One region of the Veillonella sp. CHU594 genome, then DNA from elsewhere that is predicted to be linked to it. Evidence: a T-box and tRNA genes for the amino acid it is inferred to sense, from the RefSeq annotation. Region 1 holds a T-box; the other holds one or more tRNA genes.

Region 1 (4,412 bases):
AAACTGCGTATTTCTTGCAATTGACGGTACATACGAAGAAACCGGTTGTGATGACTGGTTCCATGCGTCCTGCTACAGCACTCAGTGCTGATGGTCCGGTGAATTTGCTGCAAGCAGTGCAAGTGGCGCGCAGTGAAAGTGCTATCCACCAAGGTGTTCTTGTAGTGATGAATGGATATATTGATAGCGCTAGAGAAGTAGCAAAATTACATACCACCGATGTGGCTACCTTTGGAAATACCCAATTAGGCCATATGGGGTGTATACAAAATGGAAAGGCTTATTTTTACTATACTCCATGTCGTAAGCATACAAGTGACAGCGAATTTATTTTGCGTGAAGAAGTGGAATTGCCACAAGTGGGAATTGTGAATCTCTATGGAGGTATGGATACAGAAATACTAACTATGGTAGCAAGTCGATCACAAGGGTTAATTGTGGGTGGTTTTGGGCATGGCACATTGCCACAGGCTGTACGAGATACGCTCAAAAAAATTACCATTCCCAAAGTACGATCATCTCGCATTGGAAATGGTATTGTGTCCAGTAATTCATCAGATGTAAAAGAAGGCTTTATCGTTAGCGATTCCTTGTCACCTGTGAAAGCTAGAATTCTTTTGATGTTGGCTTTACAACAAGAACGAAGTCGAGAAGATTTAGAGAACTTATTTGCACTCTATTAAGGCATCTCTTGTTCTGCTATGCATTCTATAGAGGTCTAGGTTAACGAAATGGTAGCAAATAAGTCCATAAAATTTACAGATCCAAGGTAGCTGTGTTTTCTAATGCTTTTTCTATAGCACTTCGCACGGCTTTAGCTAAGGTGTCACCAAATTGGGAGAAGGTTCCTGTATCTGTCAGGAGCGCTCCATTTGGATCGATGGTCATGATGACGCCATCTGTGGATGTACCAGTGGCAGGCTGATTAGATAGAACGCTAGTGATTCCTATAGATTGAAGTGCCACTGTTTTGGCTTCGGTAATTGTGAGAAGTGATTTTGTAAGTGCTCCATCAGTAAGTGCACAATTAGTAAAGACTAAGAGATTGATGGTGCCTCCAGCGTGAAAAACTCCATCTTTTTCGTAGTATGTGTAGCCATCGCCTGCTCGATGCGCTGTTTTTTCAACACCGGCGGTGGCAATGACTTCTACGATGATAGTTCCTTCTTGGTAACATACATAGGCATGTCGATTCATAGAGGCACTAGTCAATAAGGCTGTACAAAAATGGATGGGTAAGTCTAATTGAACGCACTCTTTTGCTAAATAGTCAGAGGTAGAACCACCAGGTAATTCACTTTCATTATTGACGAAAAAAGTTAATTGCTGATTGCGTACTGCCATGACATGGTGCAGGCCACCGTTGAAAGGGCTCGTGCTGATGGCATAATAGGGCATATCATAGGTCACGGTAATGGCTGAACTATGGATATCCACGTAGCCACCACTACGTAGTGTAGTAGGAACCTTGTATTGATTGTAATTGGGCATATATCCTCCTAGTAAGTAACATGTTATTTTATATAGTTATAGTACCATAAAAAGAACTAGGATAGTATAATAGATTATATAATCATTGAGGAGGAGTCTATCATGGAAGAGAGTCATTTTTTTGCGCTATTGCAGCGTCTGAAATATATTCAACGCTGGAGCTTAATGCGCAATACAGAAGTAGAAAACTTACAAGGCCATAGTTTGGAAACAGCTATGATTGCGCACCAATTAGGCGTGTTACGGAATACCTATTTTGATGGGGCTGTAGATGTGAACCGATTAGCGGTATTGGCTATGTATCACGATGTGAGTGAAGTTTTTACAGGAGATATGCCGACACCGGTAAAATATTTTAATCCTAAGTTGCGTGCCCTCTATGGGGAAGTAGAACAGTTGGCAAATGAAACTTTGTGGCATACATTACCAGAAGAGGTTCAACCGTGCTATGAGGAGGCTTTATTAGGTAGCTCTGATGAATATGCAGTCTTAATTAAAGCAGCAGATACGATGTCAGCATTTATGAAATGCGTCACAGAAAAAGCTGCGGGTAATGATGAATTTAATGCAGCCTATGACAGTATTTATAAACGTTTGCAGGATATGAATTTACCAGAGGTGAATTTATTTTTGAAAGTGTATGTTCCGAGCTTGACGAAGTCTTTAGATGAAATGAATGTGTCTTTTGCAAAGTAAGAGTGTACTTATTACTTTTCATGTATGCAAAGGACATGTTACCTATATGAGTACAACTATAGAGGCTTTAAAGGTGTCTAAAAAGAACCCTGGGATTGTTATTAAGGGGAACCTGTACTATCTCTAGAAAATATAGAGGGTTTATAGTTTGTCATATTGACGTCATTACATACTTTCACGTATACTAATATTATATAGATAATGACTAAGAAGAGGAAAAATCTTTTGAACGCATCACAGAGAGCATTGGGTTGGTGGAACAATGTATGTAATAGAAAGAGGGTAGCCTCGGAGTTGGCATGGTGAACTAAAGTAAGTATGCCCGCTGATCAGCGTTAACGATAATGAGTGATTGCTACGGCAATAATCTAGGTGGTACCGCGGAAGTATAGACCCTTTCGTCCTAATGGACGAAGGGGTCTTTTTGTATATAGAAAGAATATCTATCATTTTTGCGACTTTGCAAGTTTACCATAGAAATATGCTAATTGAAGGGTAGGAATGTAAAGATATATTTGAACTAGGAGGACATATGAAGGAATATAAAAATCTCACAACTTACAATCCAAAAGAGATTGAACAACAATGGTATACATATTGGGAAGAGAAAGGGTACTTTCATGAGGAAGTGGACACAAATAAAGAGCCTTTCAGCATTGTGTTACCGCCACCAAATGTAACAGGTCAATTGCACATGGGTCATGCCCTTGATAACACCTTGCAAGATATTTTGATTCGTACGAAACGTATGCAAGGCTACAACGTGTTGTGGATGCCTGGTACAGACCATGCAGGGATTGCAACGCAAGTAAAAGTAGAAGAAAATATCATGAAAACAGAGGGGAAATCTCGTCATGATTTAGGTCGTGAAGAGTTCTTGAAACGTGTATGGGAGTGGAAACAAGAGTACGGTAGCACCATCGTAAAACAAATCCGTAGTTTAGGTGCTTCTTGTGACTGGACGAGAGAGCGTTTTACCTTGGATGAAGGTTACCATGAAGCAGTATTAAAAGTATTCGTAGAGTTATACGAAAAAGGTTTAATCTATCGTGGAGAACGCATCACTAACTGGTGCCCTAATTGTTTGACAGCTTTATCCGATATCGAAGTAGAACACGAAGATGAAAATGGTCATTTATGGCATATTAAATATCCTGTGATCGGGGAAGAAGATGTATTTTTAACAGTAGCTACCACACGCCCTGAAACGATGTTTGGTGACGTAGCCGTAGCGGTGAACCCTAACGACGAGCGCTATGCCCATTTAGTAGGCAAAGAATTATTGCTTCCATTCGTGAATCGGCATATCCCAATCATTGCTGATGAATACGTAGATCAATCTTTCGGTACTGGTTGCGTAAAAATCACTCCAGCTCATGACCCTAATGACTTTGAAATGGGACAACGCCATAACTTAGAAAGTATCGTGGTGATGAACCCAGATGGCACCATGAATGCAGGAGCAGGTCACTTTGTGAACATGCCTCGTGAATTAGCGCGTAAACAAGTAGTAGCAGAACTTGAGGCTCAAGGTTTATTAGAAAAAGTGGAAGAACATGGGCATAGTGTAGGTCATTGTTCTCGTTGTAACACGACAGTAGAACCTATGGTGTCGAAACAGTGGTTCGTATCTATGGAGCCATTGGCAAAACCTGCCTTAGAAGTGGTACGTGATAAATCTATTGAATTTGTACCAGAACGTTTTACTAAAACATATACCAACTGGTTAGAGTCTATTCGTGATTGGTGTATTTCTCGTCAATTGTGGTGGGGACATCGTATCCCAGCGTGGTACTGTCAAGATTGTGGGGAAACGATTGTAACGACAGAAACATTGACAGAATGTCCACATTGCCATGGCAAAGTAGAACAAGATCCAGACGTACTAGATACATGGTTCAGCTCCGCTTTATGGCCATTTGCCACAATGGGTTGGCCTGACAATACAGAGGAAGTGAAACATTGGTATCCAACTAGCGTCATGGTAACAGGGTATGACATTATCTTCTTCTGGGTAGCTCGTATGATTTTTATGGGCTTAGAATTTAAAGAAGAAATTCCTTTCAAACACGTATTCATTCATGGCCTAGTACGTGATAGCCAAGGTCGCAAAATGAGTAAATCCTTGGGCAATGGTATCAATCCATTAGAAGTGATCGAAGAATACGGTGCCGATGCGTTGCGCTTTACCTTGGTAACAGGCAATACACCGGGGAACGATATGC
Region 2 (4,412 bases), on a different contig from region 1:
CATCCTACAACAGGAGTGCATAGCATTATCTTGTTATCTATGCATTTAGTATAGTATACTGAAAGCAGAAAAAACGTATCCTTGGCTACATTTTATATAGTTTTCCCTATACTTTTATTCATGCTATAATGAAAGTACAGAAATAAAGTATACTCTCTAATTTAACGGAGGTCCTATGTCGACATTACATCCTACATTAGAAACATACATGAATACGATTCAACAATCCCCCTTATGTGCACATATTACACCAGAAAATTTATCACTTTTTTTATCCCATGCAAATGTGAAGGTGCAAAGTTTCAAGAAAAACTCCTTCATCGCCATCGCCGGTGATCCTATGGAAGGCATTGGCATCTTATTAGAAGGTCGTGCTTTGTTAACGCGAGAAAACATGTTAGGACAACGAACTATCGTAACGGAGCTAGAGCCGTCCTCTATGTTCGGAGAAGCCTTGCTCTTTAGTAACCATCCTCTGTGGCCTGCTACGATTGAAGCCACAAAAGATGCGATCGTTTTGTTTTTACCGATTGAGACTTTCACCAAAGCATTTCCGGACTGTCAAACTTGCCAAATCCAATTGCTCACGAACCTCATGCACGACCTATCCGAAAAGGCTATGCAACTGACCCGCAAAGTACATTATCTATCTCTCAAAGGGATGCGCGAGAAAATTTTTGCCTACTTTATGGACCTTCACCGAGTGCAAAAAAAGAACATCCTCACCTTGCCACACAATCGGCAAGAAATGGCAGATGTCCTCAACGTAAGCCGCACTGCACTCAGTCGCGAACTGGGACGTTTACAAGACGAACGGATTATCCAATTCCACGGCAAAGAAGTAGAGTTAGTGGATATTGAAACCATCGAAGATTTTTCATTTTAATATAAAAGGATGCTGCCTTAGCAGCGTCCTTTTTTCCTTCTAAACTGACACTTCTCCTACGTAAATTCTGCATCTATTAACATAAAATCCCCTACCGCATCCGATGCTTTCGTCCGGAAGTGTAGGGGATTATTGTATTCAATTTTATTTCTAGTGTCGTCCAGAAGTATCAAACCAAGGAGATACATCAAATTGTTCGTGAATAGTAGCACGTACCATAGCACTGCCCAAATAAATACCTAGCAAAGTGAGATGCAAGCGACTAAGCGGTGCTCGATCATAAATATGACTAAAATCCACTAATAATGGAGAGATACGTTCCAATACTTCATCAAACGATGTACTATCCCAATCAACAGCCTTACCAAAAGCAAGACGAGTTAACCCATTTTGGATACTAATATCTGTGAGTCCAGCTCGCTTGAATAAGCTAGGCAACATATATTCATCCACAGCCATCAATTTCAATAATGAAGAGTTAATACTTTCTACGACAATAGGCATCTTCACTGGCGTATCTTGTACTATGAAAGCTAATTCTTCATGGCTAAATCCACGGTAATCAAATACAAGAGGATAGGAATTTCTCATAATTTGTTGGAATGACAAGGTTTCCCCAAAAGAGATACAACGCAAATATTCTAATTGCTGATACATATCTTCTTTTCGTGGCAAATCGCTCATGAATGGTTCAATATACTTTTCCATATAATGGCGGAAATTTTCTACTGAATAGTTATTAGAATTTTTAGAATATTGTATGATCAATGAGATAGCTAATGCTTGCAAATGTCCCACTTGTAAATGTACTAAACTCTTCAATGCATCAACAGCTACCAAATATAATGTGCTAGATTGAGGTTGTTCCACCACATCTTTGAAAGTTTCTAAGAGGATTTCTTTCATCCACTCAGTAGAATTCGCTACATACGCCTTTTGTACATGTAATAAACTTTCTTGTAACGCTATATTTTCAAATAAATGCGTAGTTTCTTCCTCTGATTTAGTATCTAATTGCGCCAATATGGCTTCTGTAATCTCAGTAACCTTTTCTTCAGATTCAGGATTTAAAATACCGAATGCAGATTTATATTGAGCTACCGCTTTATCTAGTAATGTTTGCTCTTTTACAGCTAGTTTAATAGACGCCTCTGGTTGAGCCTCTATCGTCTCGGTAATCATACGTTCCGTTACTTTTGGCATAATTCTAGTCGCATCTTCTGCTTCTTCCGGCGGTTGTTCTTTCACAGCACGGACTAATTCTTCTGAGACTATACCTTCTACAAAATCATCTTCCACAGGATCTACGGATAGTTCTTCGTCTCGAAGAGCATAGGGATTTTGAAATGTCCTTCTTTGGTGTTCATAAGGATCATCATATGATAGCGAATCCACTATTTTGTTGCTAGTACTTCCTTTCTTATCCCGAAATAAGAAGTAGCAACATAAAAGAAATAGACAAATCACTCCTAAAATAACCACATATGGTCCATATCGCAATGAAAGTTCTATTAATCCATCCATAGAAAATCCTCCTAGTTATACTGCAATGTTATCTGTCTTTACTATCCTTATTATACCGATTTATGTGTATCTTTAAAAGTACTATTCATACTTTTACCTATAAAAAAGGAACTACCCTTAGGTAGTTCCTAGCGTGGTGGACGATGACAGGATCGAACTGCCGACATCCTGCTTGTAAGGCAGGCGCTCTCCCAGCTGAGCTAATCGTCCATATGGTGACCCGTGGGGGAATCGAACCCCCGATACCGCCGTGAAAGGGCGGTGTCTTAACCGCTTGACCAACGGGCCATGTTGTAAGTGGTGACCCACCCGCGACTCGAACGCGGGACACCCTGATTAAAAGTCAGGTGCTCTGCCAACTGAGCTAGTGGGTCATGATAGTATACTAACCGAAAGTAAGTTGGCTCCTCGAGTAGGACTCGAACCTACGACCGATCGGTTAACAGCCGATTGCTCTACCTGCTGAGCTATCGAGGAATGAACAAACTGGAGCGGAAAACGAGATTCGAACTCGCGACCCCCGCCTTGGCAAGGCGGTGCTCTACCGCTGAGCTATTTCCGCATGTATGCAATCCTAGTTTTCTTTCTTGCGACTGCTCATTTATAATACCAAAAAATTTGGATAGTTGTCAACATATTTTTAACAAATATTTTTGTACTCGAGAATCACCTACCAACTTGCCCTATGATGAGTACACAGGAAGAGTTATGTAGGTAATTTACATAAAAAAGTTGTAGCAAAATATAGTAGTATATCTCGCTACAACCTTAATTATATTTTGTACTGTAACAGTATAAATGTGGATTACCGTCCGTCCTGACGCTTAGAGCCTGGTCCATCGACGGCTACATTTACGCTAGCTTCGCCGAATGTTTTCATATCATTTAACATATGCATACCCGCATCAAGGACGGATAGCCCCATGGTGGATCCTAAGGCTTCATCCATTTCAAATCCATAGAACAGATGTGGCTTGATTCCCAAGTATTTCATTTGTGCTGCTTGCACTGGTTCCCCTGTATGAACAGATGGGAACACGTAATCCATGATTGCTTCGTTAATACATTTTGCAGCTAGTACGGCTGCTCCTGTTTCCGCCGTGTCGAAGACCACTGCCATACGATGGCTTGCCGCCCCCAGGATAAGTCCTGTTAAGACCACCACGTCTGGAGAGCCTACGGTGGCTAATACATGCACGCCGTCTTGGCTCGGCAAATCGTGTTCTGCCAAACTGGCGGTCAACTGTTTTGCCTTTTCTTGAATACTCAAAGTGCAATTATTCTCTACCAACAACTCTGCCATGGGATATCCTGTGATTCCTGCTGTGACTGCCAACGCTGAAAGTAAGCTTCTTTCACCGACAGTACCGATAGCTATCGTTTGGTAGCCCTTATCACTCAATTCATCAGCTAAGGCAAAACCTACTTCCAAACCTTGTTCCACGATGTCAGGTGTCAATGCGGCATGCATGCGGAAAAATTTAGATCCTTTGGCTAATTTATGTTGACGCACACCTTCGATGTGACTTGTATCTAATTCTAAGCCTGCATCCACTAAGAACACAGGAGCGCCAATTTTCTTCGCTGCTCCGTGGGTAGCAGAATGTCCAGAGGCTAACCGTTCCATAGCTTTCAAACTTTCTACACCATGAGTTTGGTTTTGTGGTCCATCTACAGCGATATCAGCTCCTACGATAACAACAGCATGACGAAGATTGTTAGGTTTTTCCTCTTTCAGAATCCCTGCCATACGCTCTGTAATCCCCTCTAGGCGTGCTAAGGAATACAATGGTTTTGTTAGGTTGTCGATGCGCAAACGGCATTCCTCCATGGACGGTTTGTGCAATGGTTCGATGACAAAGTTACGCATGGTGCTCACCTCCTGCAACTTCGTGGAACATGTCCACGGCTAAGTTCAACATTTGCATTTGCATAGATCCCCCAGTGGCCTCACCCAAGCAGAATCCAAGGTCTACATAGGCCTCTAAACCCAATGTTTTCA

What was found. The T-box of region 1 lies ahead of EO111_RS01290 (valine--tRNA ligase). A T-box ahead of a tRNA ligase gene usually reads a tRNA of that ligase, here a tRNA-Val.
Region 2: it encodes a tRNA-Val, which carries the amino acid that the T-box ahead of EO111_RS01290 (valine--tRNA ligase) is inferred to sense. The anticodon was not compared.

What each region holds. Positions count from the first base shown of each region.
Region 1 is NZ_RQVB01000002.1:181,604-186,015, reverse strand. It holds gene EO111_RS01305 (asparaginase) at 1-683, shown strand, start outside; gene EO111_RS01300 (adenosylcobinamide amidohydrolase) at 757-1,491, opposite strand; gene yfbR (5'-deoxynucleotidase) at 1,594-2,187, shown strand; T-box leader at 2,386-2,596, shown strand; gene EO111_RS01290 (valine--tRNA ligase) at 2,720-4,412, shown strand, end outside.
Region 2 is NZ_RQVB01000008.1:4,159-8,570, forward strand. It holds gene EO111_RS06010 (Crp/Fnr family transcriptional regulator) at 176-886, shown strand; gene EO111_RS06015 (LPO_1073/Vpar_1526 family protein) at 1,037-2,410, opposite strand; tRNA gene EO111_RS06020 (tRNA-Val) at 2,545-2,620, opposite strand; tRNA gene EO111_RS06025 (tRNA-Glu) at 2,624-2,698, opposite strand; tRNA gene EO111_RS06030 (tRNA-Lys) at 2,709-2,784, opposite strand; tRNA gene EO111_RS06035 (tRNA-Asn) at 2,812-2,887, opposite strand; tRNA gene EO111_RS06040 (tRNA-Gly) at 2,898-2,972, opposite strand; gene EO111_RS06045 (nicotinate-nucleotide--dimethylbenzimidazole phosphoribosyltransferase) at 3,216-4,280, opposite strand; gene cobT (nicotinate-nucleotide--dimethylbenzimidazole phosphoribosyltransferase) at 4,273-4,412, opposite strand, start outside.